Regions from separate parts of the Streptomyces sp. NPDC093109 genome, predicted to be linked through region 1. Evidence: riboswitches for the same ligand, from Rfam matches in the RefSeq annotation. Region 1 holds a riboswitch; the other holds the start of a gene.
What was found. A riboswitch is a leader RNA that binds a small molecule or an ion and turns the genes downstream of it on or off. The one in region 1 is predicted to bind glycine.
Positions count from the first base shown of each region.

Region 1 (5,725 bases):
GTCGCCGGTGCGGAAGGGGTGGGTGAGCGGGGTGTCGTCGAGTTTGATGCGGTTCTCGCCGAGGGCCTCCTCGTCCACGACGAAGCCGCCGCCCACCGAGTAGTACGTCTTCTCCAGCAGCGCCGCGCCGTCGGCGTCGTACGCGGCGACCGTCATGCCGTTCGCGTGGTACGGCAGGGCCTTGCGGCGGTGCAGGACCAGGTCCGTACCGGTGTCGAAGGCGATCTCGTGCATGCCGAGGACGTTCAGCCGCCCGCTGGTGCGGATACGTTCCGCCTCGGCGTCGGCGCTCTCCACGTCCACCGTCCGGGGGGAGTTCCCCGCCAGTCCCAGCAGGACCGCCTTGGGGGTGCCGTGGCCGTGGCCGGTCGCGCCGAGCGAGCCGTACAGCTCGGCCCTGACCGACACGGTGTGCGCGAGCAGGCCCTCGTTCTTCAGCCTGCGGGCGAACATCCGGGCCGCGCGCATCGGGCCGACCGTGTGGGAGCTGGACGGGCCGATGCCGATCGAGAACAGGTCGAAGACCGAAATGGCCACGGGGTGACTCCTTGATGCGGGGGGTGGTGCGGGAGTGAGGTGCGGGAGTGAGCTGTGGAGAAGGCTCTTACGTGGCACCGGGGCACCGCGCCGCTCCGATCGGGAGCCGCACGGTGCCCCGGTGACACCAGGTGTACGGGCTGTACGTGTACGGGTCGTATGGGCCGTACGGGTCGTATGGGTCGTACGGGTCGTGCCGGCTGTACGGGGTGGTTACAGGCCGGGGTACAGCGGGTGCTTCGCGGCCAGCGCGGAGACCCGGCCCGCCAGCGCGTCGCGGTCGAACTCGGGCTTCAGCGCCGCCGCGATGATCTCCGCGACCTCGGTGAAGTCCTCGGCCGTGAAGCCGCGCGTGGCCAGCGCCGGGGTGCCGATGCGCAGGCCCGAGGTGACCATCGGGGGGCGCGGGTCGTTCGGGACGGCGTTCCGGTTGACCGTGATGCCCAGCTCGTGGAGCCGGTCCTCGGCCTGCTGGCCGTCCAGCTCGGAGTTGCGCAGGTCGACCAGGACCAGGTGGACGTCCGTACCGCCGGACAGCACGGAGACGCCGACCTCGGTCACGTCCGGCCGGACCAGCCGCTCGGCGAGGATCCGGGCGCCGTCCAGGGTGCGCTGCTGGCGCTCCTTGAACTCGTCCGTGGCCGCCACCTTGAAGGAGACCGCCTTGCCCGCGATGACATGCTCCAGCGGGCCGCCCTGCTGGCCGGGGAAGACCGCGGAGTTGATCTTCTTCGCCAGTTCCTTGGTGGAGAGGATCACCCCGCCGCGCGGACCGCCGAGCGTCTTGTGCGTGGTCGTGGTCACGACATGGGCATGCGGTACGGGGTTCGGGTGCAGGCCCGCGGCGACCAGACCGGCGAAGTGCGCCATGTCGACCATCAGGTACGCGCCGACCTCGTCCGCGATCCGCCGGAACGCGGCGAAGTCCAGCTGGCGCGGGTATGCCGACCAGCCGGCCACGATCAGCTTCGGACGGGACTCCTTGGCGAGCCGCTCGACCTCGGCCATGTCGACCTGGCCGGTCTCCGCGTCCACGTGGTACGCGACGACGTTGTAGAGCTTCCCGGAGAAGTTGATCTTCATGCCGTGGGTCAGGTGCCCGCCGTGGGCGAGGTTCAGACCCATGATCGTGTCGCCGGGGGAGAGGAGCGCGAACATCGCGGCCGCGTTCGCCTGGGCGCCCGAGTGCGGCTGGACGTTCGCGTGCTCGGCCCCGAAGAGGGCCTTCACCCGGTCGATGGCGATCTGCTCGATCACGTCGACGTGCTCACAGCCACCGTAGTAGCGGCGGCCGGGGTAGCCCTCGGCGTACTTGTTGGTCAGCACGGAGCCCTGCGCCTCCATGACCGCGACCGGAGCGAAGTTCTCCGAGGCGATCATTTCGAGGGTGGACTGCTGACGGTGGAGCTCGGCGTCGACCGCGGCGGCGACGTCCGGGTCCAGCTCGTGGAGCGGGGTGTTGAGAAGCGAAGAGGAAGACATCACAGTCCCTGGGGTGTCAGTTGCCGGAGAACTCTTTGTACTCGTCGGCGGAGAGCAGGTCCTGCGGCTCTCCCTCGACGCGCACCTTGAACAGCCAGCCGCCCTCGTACGGAGCGGAGTTCACCAGCGAAGGATCGTCCACGACGTCCTGGTTCGTCTCGGTGACCTCGCCGGTCACAGGGGAGTACAGATCGCTGACGGACTTGGTGGACTCCAGCTCTCCACACGTCTCGCCCGCGGTCACCTGGTCACCGACCTGGGGGAGCTGGGCGAACACGACATCGCCGAGGGCGTTCGCCGCGTACTCCGTGATGCCGACCGTCGACACGCCGTCCTCGGCGGCCGTCAGCCATTCGTGCTCCTTGCTGTAGCGCAGCTGCTGGGGGTTGCTCATGACCTGAATTCTCCTGTACGCGGGGGTGTGGTGCGGAACAAGCGTCTTACGGAACGAGACACCGGGCCCGGGGCGCGAGGGACACCGGGGCCGGGATACGGGATCACGGCGGGCGGACGGGCACCGGCCCCGTGGGACCGGCCGGTCCTACTTCTGGCGCCGGTAGAACGGCAGCGCCACGACCTCGTACGGCTCGTGCGTGCCCCGGATGTCCACGCCGACGCCCTTCGTGCCGGGCTCGGCGTGCTCGGCGTCGACGTACGCCATGGCGAGCGGCCGGCCCAGGGTCGGCGACGGCGCCCCGGAGGTGACCTCGCCCACAGTCACGCCGTCCGCGACCACCGGGTACCCGGCGCGCGGGACGCGGCGGCCCTCGGCGATCAGGCCGACCAGCTTGCGCGGCGGGGCGCTCGCGGCGCGCTCGGCCGCCGCCTCCAGGGCCGTACGCCCGACGAAGTCGCCGCCGTTGGACGTCTTGCCGAACTTCACGACCCGGCCAAGGCCCGCGTCGAACGGGGTCAGCGCGGTGGACAGCTCGTTCCCGTACAGCGGCATGCCGGCCTCCAGCCGCAGCGTGTCGCGGCAGGACAGCCCGCACGGCACCAGACCGACGCCCGCGCCGGCCTCGGTCAGCGCCTGCCAGAGCCGCTCCGCGTACCGGGGCTCGACGAACAGCTCGAAGCCGTCCTCACCCGTGTAGCCGGTCCGCGCGATGAGGGCCGGCACCCCGGCGACGGTGCCGGGCAGGCCCGCGTAGTACTTGAGCCCGTCCAGATCGGCGTCGGTCACGGCCTTCAGGATGCCGGGCGACTCCGGACCCTGGACGGCCAGCAGCGCGTAGGCGTCGCGGTCGTCCCGTACGTCCGCGTCGAACCCCTCCGAGCGGGCGCTCAGCGTGTCCAGCACCGTCCGGGCGTTGGAGGCGTTGGCGACGACCAGGTACTCGTCCTCGCCGAGGCGGTAGACGATCAGGTCGTCCAGGATCCCGCCGTCCTCGCGGCAGATCATGGTGTAGCGGGCGCGGCCCATGGCGAGCGCGCCGATGTCACCGACCAGCGCGTAGTCGAGGAGATCGGCGGCGGCCGGGCCCGCCACGGTGATCTCGCCCATGTGGGAGAGATCGAAGAGCCCGGCGCGGGTACGGACGGCGTGGTGCTCGTCGCGCTCGCTGCCGTACCGCAGCGGCATGTCCCAGCCCGCGAAGTCGGTCATGGTCGCGCCCAGCGCGCGGTGCACGGCGTCGAGTGCGGTGAGACGGGGGGCATGGCTCATCGGTATGGCTCCCAGGGCATGACAGTGCTGACGGTCCTCCCCATCTGTCATCGGAACCTGAGAGGTTCACCACGGCCACCCGGTGGCGCGCGCGGCGCGGGTACGGGGAGGCCATGACTTGCACCTTGGGTGGAGCCGCTGTCGCGGCCCGCTTTTCAGATCTGCCTCATCCACGCGGTACGGGGCCTGAGAGATTCAAGGGAGGAACTTGCTCCTTCGGCGCCCGGCGCACACGGTGAACCGGGACTCTCCCGCGCGGATTCAAACGGCCGGTATGCAGTTGCGGGCACATCATCGCACGGAGGACGGCCGATCGGGGTGTCCGGGATGTAACTCGTCCGTCCGGGTGAACGGCTCGCGGGACGTTACCTTCTCTTTACGCTTCGTGGGCAAAAGTTCGTGCAGCGGGCACCGGCCGGTCCGGCGAAGCCGACAACCGGTCCGGCGGGGCCGACAGCCGGTCCGGCTGAGCTGACAGGGGGACGGCGATGATGGCGCAGACGACGGGACCGTGCACGGCCGTATGGCTGGAGCAGATCCCTGCCGTACGGGACTTACGCGGCCAGGCCGGGCAGCCCCCGGGCGCCCTGGTCTTCACCGCCGGGGACGTCGTGGTCGTCTCCGGGCTGCCCGGCAGCGGCAAGTCCACCCTGATCCGGCGCACCGCGGGCGGCCGGGGCATCGACTCCCAGGACGTCAGGGACCGCTGGGCGGCCCTCGTCCCGCCCGGACTGCCGTACGCCGTCTACCGTCCGCTCGTCCGGATCGCGCACTACGCGGGCCTGTGGCGGGTGTTGCGCTCCGGCGCGAGCGCCGTCGTCCACGACTGCGGTACGCAGAGCTGGGTCCGGGGGTGGCTGGCCCGCGAGACCCGCCGGCGCGGCCGGCTGCTCCATCTCCTCGTCCTCGACGTCGCCCCGGACGTCGCCCGCGCCGGCCAGCGCGAGCGGGGGCGCGGCGTCTCCCGGTACGCCTTCGCGCGGCACCGCCGCGCGGTCCGCCGGCTGCTCGCCGGCGCGGAGACCGGCCTGCCGCCGGCGGGCTGCGCCTCGGCCGTCCTGCTGGACCGGGAGTCCGCGGGGGCGGTGCGCGCGATCGTCTTCCCGGGGATCGCGGTCCCGGCGCAGGCGATGGTGCAGGCGACGGCGCAGGCCGCGGCACCGGTGGACGGTCCCGCGGTGGCGCGTACGTCGGTCTAAGGTGCTGCCGCAGGGTCAAGGGCGGAGGAAGACAGTGAACACAGCATGGCCGGGCAACGAGTTGGAAGAGGCGCTCGCCGCCTCACTCGGTGTCGACGGAGCGGGCGCACGACTCATAGAGGTGCTCGGACGCAGTGAGGTGTGGGTCCCACTGCCCAACGGCGGGGGGCCCGACAGTACGGCGCTCGATCTGCCCACGATGGATATCGAGGGCGGCGCGTACGTCCCGGTGTTCAGCTCCGCGGCGCAGTTCCGCCAGTGCGTCGGTGAGCACATGGCCTTCACCGTCGCCCCGGCCCGCGACTTCGCCCGCGGCCTGCCGCCGCAGCTCGGCGTCGTGGTCAACCCGGGCGGCGTGGTCGGGATGCCGCTGCCGCCGCTCGCCGTCGCCGAGCTGTGCCGGACGGGCCGCACCCCGCTGGACGGCTCGGCGAGCGGCGGCCGGGTCCGGCTCTTCGAGCCGGACTGGCAGGAGGATCCGGTCGACTTCCTCACCGCGGCGGCGGCCGAGTTCGAGGCGACGGGCGTGGTCGTCTCCGCCCGGCGCGCGCTCGCCAGCGTCGAGGGCGAACCGCCCGTGCTCTTCGTCGGCGTCCAGCTCTCGTCCTGGGAGGGCGCCGAGCGCAACGCGCCGATGGACGCCCTCGGCCGCGCGCTCGGCCGGGTCCAGGTCGGCTGGCCGGTCAGTCTCCTCCTGCTCGACGTGACCCAGGACCCGGTCGCCGACTGGCTGACGTCCAAGGTGCGGCCGTTCTACCAGCGCGGCTGACGCGGTCGGCACGCGGTCCGGATCCGCGGCGGCCGTTTCCCGGGACGGCCGGCGCGGGTACGGTCCCGCGAC
Region 1 is NZ_JBFBEZ010000056.1:17,841-23,565, reverse strand. It holds gene AB0389_RS33980 (L-serine ammonia-lyase) at 1-537, opposite strand, end outside; gene glyA (serine hydroxymethyltransferase) at 751-2,019, opposite strand; gene gcvH (glycine cleavage system protein GcvH) at 2,036-2,413, opposite strand; gene gcvT (glycine cleavage system aminomethyltransferase GcvT) at 2,561-3,685, opposite strand; glycine riboswitch at 3,851-3,949, opposite strand; gene AB0389_RS33960 (AAA family ATPase) at 4,174-4,884, shown strand; gene AB0389_RS33955 (enhanced serine sensitivity protein SseB C-terminal domain-containing protein) at 4,919-5,653, shown strand.

Region 2 (5,725 bases), on a different contig from region 1:
CCCGTCAGGGCATTCGGTCAGCCCTTCCCCGGAACGGGACACGGGAAACCACTCTCAGGGTGATTATCACTCGGCGTGGCGAGTGTGGCGATCGTTGACGCACCCCGGGTGACTGCCTACCTTCGACAGGGCAGGTCAAGGACGGAGGGTCGGCGTGAGAAGCATCGGCGACGGTACGGCGGCGGGCGGTCCGTATCCGCTTCACAGCAGCGCGCCAGGACCCGGTGCGGAGACGGTCGGATACCGGGGTCCGACCGCGTGCGCGGCGGCGGGCATCACGTACCGCCAGTTGGACTACTGGGCGCGTACGGGGCTGGTCGAGCCGTCCGTGCGGCCGGCGCACGGATCGGGCACGCAGCGGCTCTACAGCTTCCGGGACGTGGTCGTCCTCAAGATCGTGAAGCGGTTCCTGGACACCGGCGTCGCGTTGCAGAACATCCGGGCGGCCGTCCAGCATCTGCGGGCCCGGGGCTTCCAGGACCTGGACCGGATGACGCTCATGAGCGACGGCGCGACCGTCCACGAGTGTTCCTCGCCCGACGAGGTCGTGAGCCTGCTCCAGGGCGGGCAGGGAGTCTTCGGGATCGCGGTCGGGGTGGTGTGGCGGGATGTCGAGGCCGCGCTGTCCCAGCTGCACGGGGAGCGCGTCGACACGGGCGAGACGCTGATCGGGCACAATCCGGCCGACGAGCTGGCGCGAAGACGCCGCGACCGGGCCGTCTGACGCGGGCCTCCGGCGGCGCCGGAGAGCCCGTTGTCAGTGGTGTGAGGCAGCATCGGAGAGGTGAGAGCCGCACCGACGATTCTGCATCTCGACATGGACGCGTTCTTCGCCGCCGCAGAGCAGGCGGCGAAGCCGAGCCTGCGCGGAAAACCGGTGGTGGTCGGCGGGCTGGGTCCGCGCGGGGTGGTCTCGACCGCCTCGTACGAGGCCAGGCGGTTCGGGGTGCATTCGGCGATGCCGATGGCGCAGGCGAGACGGCTGGCGCCGAACGCGGCGTATCTGGTGCCGCGCTTCACGGTCTACCGGGAGGTCAGCGACCGGGTGATGGCCCTGCTGCGGGCGCTGTCCCCGCTGGTGGAGCCGCTGAGCCTGGACGAGGCGTTCGTGGACCTGGAGGCGGGCGGCACGGCCCACGACACCGCCTCGGCGCTCGCGGCCGGTGAGCGGCTGCGCGAGGACATCAGGGCGGCCACCGGGCTGGCCGGGTCGGTGGGGCTGGCCGGCTCGAAGATGCTCGCGAAGATCGGCTCCGAGCGGGCCAAGCCCGACGGGCTCGTCCTCATAGAGCCGGGCACGGAGCGTGAGCTGCTGGGGCCCCTGTCCGTACGGACCCTGCCCGGGGTGGGACCCGCCACCGGGGAGCACCTGCGGCGGGCCGGGATGACCACCGTCGCCCATCTGGCCGAGGCGGGCGAGGACGAACTCGTACGGCTGCTGGGGAAGGCGCACGGCGCTTCGCTGTACCGGATGGCGCGGGGGTACGACGACCGGCCCGTGGTGTCCGAGCGCGAGACCAAGTCCGTGTCGGTGGAGGACACCTTCGACGTCGATCTGCACGACCGGGTCCGGGTGCGCGCGGAGGTCGACCGGCTCGCCGAGCGGTGTGTGGAGCGGCTGCGGGCGGCCGGGCACTCGGGGCGCACCGTGGTCCTGAAGGTCCGGCGGTACGACTTCTCGACGTTGACCCGTTCGGAGACGCTGCGCGGGCCCACGGACGATCCAGGGGTGGTGCGGGAGGCCGCCGGGCGGCTGCTGGAGGCGGTGGACACCACCGGCGGGGTACGGCTGCTGGGGGTGGGGGTGACCGGTCTCGCGGACTACACGCAGGAGGACCTGTTCGCGCAGGCGGCCGCCGCGGGCCGCGAGGCTGCCGAGCAGGCCGGCCGGAGCGCCGGGGAGCCGGGCGGCGCGGCGCCGGGGGAGCAGGCGGCCGGGGAGGCGGACGGTGCCGGGGAGACGCCGGTGGCGGCCGTGACGCCGGAGGCACCGGAGCCGACCGAGGACCGGCGGTTCCCGGCCGGGCACGATGTGCGCCACGCCGAGTTCGGGCCGGGCTGGGTGCAGGGCAGCGGGCTGCGGAGAGTGACCGTACGGTTCGAGGAGCCGGGGTCCGCGCCGGGGTGGGTGCGGACGTTCTGGGTCGACGATCCCGATCTGGTGCTCTCCGAGCCGCTGCCCCTGGTGCCGTCCACGGCGTGCGCGCCGGTTCAGTCCTCCTGTCCGGCCAGCCGCCCGAAGTTCCGTTCCGCGTCCCGGTCGGAGAGGGACGCGGGCCGCTCGGGCGGGCCGGGTTCGGGGAGGGCGAGGCCGTAATGGCGGTAGAGCTGGAGCTCCTGGTCGGGCGAGAGATGACGGCCCACCCCGAAGTCGGGCGCGTCCTTGATGAGCGCGCGGTCGAACGGGACCCGCAGCCCGTCGTCGGCCAGGGTGCTGGGGGCGAGGGGGACGAACGCGTCGCGGCTGAACAGGCCGGTGCGTACGGCCGCCCACTCCGGTACGCCGGTGGCGTCGTCGAGATACACCTCGTCCACCGTGCCGAGTCTGTGGCCGTCCCGGTCGAACGCCTTGCGCCCTATCAGGCTGCGCGGATCGATATCGGTCTCCACGGTCCCTCCAACTGGTCGCGGCTGCTCCTGGTGCCCACAGAAGTCCTGGTGCTCACAGAAGTCCTAGTGCCCACAGAAGTGCAGATCCGGGACGGCGGCCACTCGAAAGCCGCCCGAAGAGGGCCGCTGGTAGGCTGGCGAACGGCTGCTGACCCCGTGCGGGAGAGTCCTCCGGAGAGATCTCCGGAGGCGCCGAAGGAGCAACTCCTCCCCGGAATCTCTCAGGCCCCCGTACCGCGCGGACGAGGTCACTCTGGAAAGCAGGTCGGTGCCCGGTGGGCATCCGCCCTCACCGACGGTGAAAGCCGGACCGCCTCGCGGCGGCCCGGTGAAGCTCTCAGGTCAGATGACAGAGGGGGAGGCCGTCCGGGCACCCGCGTCCTGGTGCCCCTCGCAGGTCGTAGCAGACCAGGAGGCCTTCCGTTATGAACGCCCATCGCATTCCGCTCGCCCAGCTGGAGCGAGGCATTCCCTTCGAGCAGCGCCACATAGGCCCCGACGCGGGCGCGCAGGCGAAGATGCTGGCGCAGGTCGGCTACGGCTCGCTCGACGAGCTGACCGCCGCCGCCGTGCCCGACGCGATCAAGAGCGCCGAGGCGCTGCGGCTGCCCGACGCCCGTACGGAGGCCGAGGTACTGGCCGAGCTGCGCGCGCTCGCCGACCGCAACCAGGTGCTGGCGCCGATGATCGGCCTCGGCTACTACGGGACGTTCACCCCGCCGGTGATCCTGCGCAACGTGATGGAGAACCCCGCCTGGTACACGGCGTACACCCCGTACCAGCCGGAGATCTCGCAGGGCCGCCTGGAGGCCCTGCTCAACTTCCAGACCGTGGTGGCCGAGCTGACCGGGCTGCCGACCTCCGGCGCCTCGCTGCTCGACGAGGGCACGGCGGCGGCCGAGGCGATGGCGCTGTCGCGGCGCGTCGGCAAGGTCAAGGGCGGTGTCTTCCTGGTCGACGCCGACAACCTGCCGCAGACCATCGCCGTGATCGAGACCCGCGCCGAGCCCACCGGCGTGGAGGTGGTGGTCGCGGATCTCGGCGAGGGCATCCCGGCGGAGATCGCCGAGCGGGGCGTCTTCGGTGTGCTCCTGCCGTACCCGGGCGCCTCCGGCGATGTCCGGGACCTGCGCGCCGTGATCGAGCGGGCGCACGAGCTGGGCGCGGTCGTCACCGTCGCCGCCGATCTGCTCGCGCTGACCCTGCTCGCCTCCCCCGGCGAACTGGGCGCGGACATCGCCGTCGGCACCACCCAGCGCTTCGGGGTCCCGATGGGCTTCGGCGGACCGCACGCCGGATTCATGGCCGTACGCGAGCAGTTCGCGCGCAGCCTGCCGGGCCGGCTCGTCGGTGTGTCGGTGGACGCCGACGGCAACAAGGCGTACCGGCTGGCGCTCCAGACCCGCGAGCAGCACATCCGGCGCGAGAAGGCCACCAGCAACATCTGCACCGCGCAGGTGCTGCTCGCCGTGATGGCCGGGATGTACGCGGTCTACCACGGTCCTGAGGGGCTGCGGTCCATCGCGCGGCGCACGCACCGGTACGCGGCGCTGCTCGCCGCCGGGCTGCGCGCGGGCGGCGTACGGCTCGCGCACGACACGTACTTCGACACGCTGACCGCGGTGGTGCCCGGCCGGGCCGCCGCCGTCGTGGCCGCCGCCCGCGAGGGCGGGGTCAACCTGCGGCAGGTCGACGCCGACCGGGTCTCCATGGCCTGCGACGAGACCACCGGCCGCGACCAGCTGGCCACGGTGTGGGCCGCGTTCGGCGTCGAGGCCGACGTCGAGGCGCTGGACGCCGGCACGGACGACGCGCTGCCGGGCGCCCTGCTGCGGACCGACGACTATCTGACGCACCCCGTCTTCCACCAGTACCGCTCCGAGACGGCGATGCTGCGCTATCTGCGCCGCCTCGCCGACCGGGACTACGCGCTGGACCGCGGGATGATCCCGCTCGGCTCCTGCACGATGAAGCTGAACGCGACCACCGAGATGGAGCCGGTCACCTGGCCCGAGTTCGGCGCGCTGCACCCGTTCGCCCCGGCGGAGCAGGCGCGGGGCTATCTGACGCTCATCGGGGAGCTGGAGGAGCGGCTCGCCGAGGTCACCGGCTACGACGCGGTCTCCCTCCAGCCCAACGCCGGTTCGCAGGGCGAGCTGGCCGGGCTGCTGGCCGTCCGGGCGTACCACCGGGCCAACGGGGACACCGGGCGTACGGTCTGCCTCATCCCGTCCTCCGCGCACGGCACGAACGCGGCGAGCGCGGTGATGGCAGGGATGAAGGTCGTCGTCGTCAAGACCCGCGAGGACGGCGACGTCGACGTCGAGGATCTGCACGCCAAGATCGACAAGTACGGCGCGGAGCTGGCCGTCCTGATGGTCACCTACCCGTCCACCCACGGGGTGTTCGAGGAGCACATCGGCGACATCTGCGCGGCGGTGCACGACGCGGGCGGCCAGGTGTACGTGGATGGCGCCAACCTCAACGCGCTGGTGGGGCTCGCGAAGCCGGGCAGGTTCGGCTCGGACGTCTCCCATCTGAACCTGCACAAGACGTTCTGCATCCCGCACGGCGGCGGCGGTCCCGGTGTCGGTCCGGTCGGCGTACGGGCCCACCTCGCGCCGTACCTGCCCAACCACCCGCTCCAGCCGGCCGCTGGGCCCGCGACCGGTGTGGGGCCGATCTCGGCCGCTCCCTGGGGCTCGGCCGGCATCCTGCCGATCTCGTGGGCGTACGTACGGCTGATGGGCGGCGCGGGCCTCAAGCGCGCGACGCAGGTCGCCGTGCTCGCCGCGAACTACATCGCCAAGCGGCTGGAGCCGCACTACCCGGTGCTCTACACCGGTCCGAACGGGCTGGTCGCGCACGAGTGCATCGTGGATCTCCGGCCGCTGTCCAAGGCCACCGGCGTCAGCGTCGACGACATCGCGAAGCGGCTGATCGACTACGGCTTCCACGCGCCGACGATGTCGTTCCCGGTGGCGGGCACGCTGATGATCGAACCGACCGAGAGCGAGGATCTCACCGAGATCGACCGCTTCTGCGAGGCGATGATCGCCATTCGTACGGAGATCGAGAAGGTCGCCTCGGGCGAGTGGCCCGCCGACGACAACCC
Region 2 is NZ_JBFBEZ010000036.1:8,024-13,748, forward strand. It holds gene AB0389_RS28460 (MerR family transcriptional regulator) at 155-724, shown strand; gene AB0389_RS28465 (DNA polymerase IV) at 785-2,317, shown strand; gene AB0389_RS28470 (PRC-barrel domain-containing protein) at 2,212-2,610, opposite strand; glycine riboswitch at 2,760-2,857, shown strand; gene gcvP (aminomethyl-transferring glycine dehydrogenase) at 3,036-5,725, shown strand, end outside.
Region 2: linked by a shared signal. The riboswitch ahead of gcvP (aminomethyl-transferring glycine dehydrogenase) and the one ahead of gcvT (glycine cleavage system aminomethyltransferase GcvT) in region 1 are both predicted to bind glycine.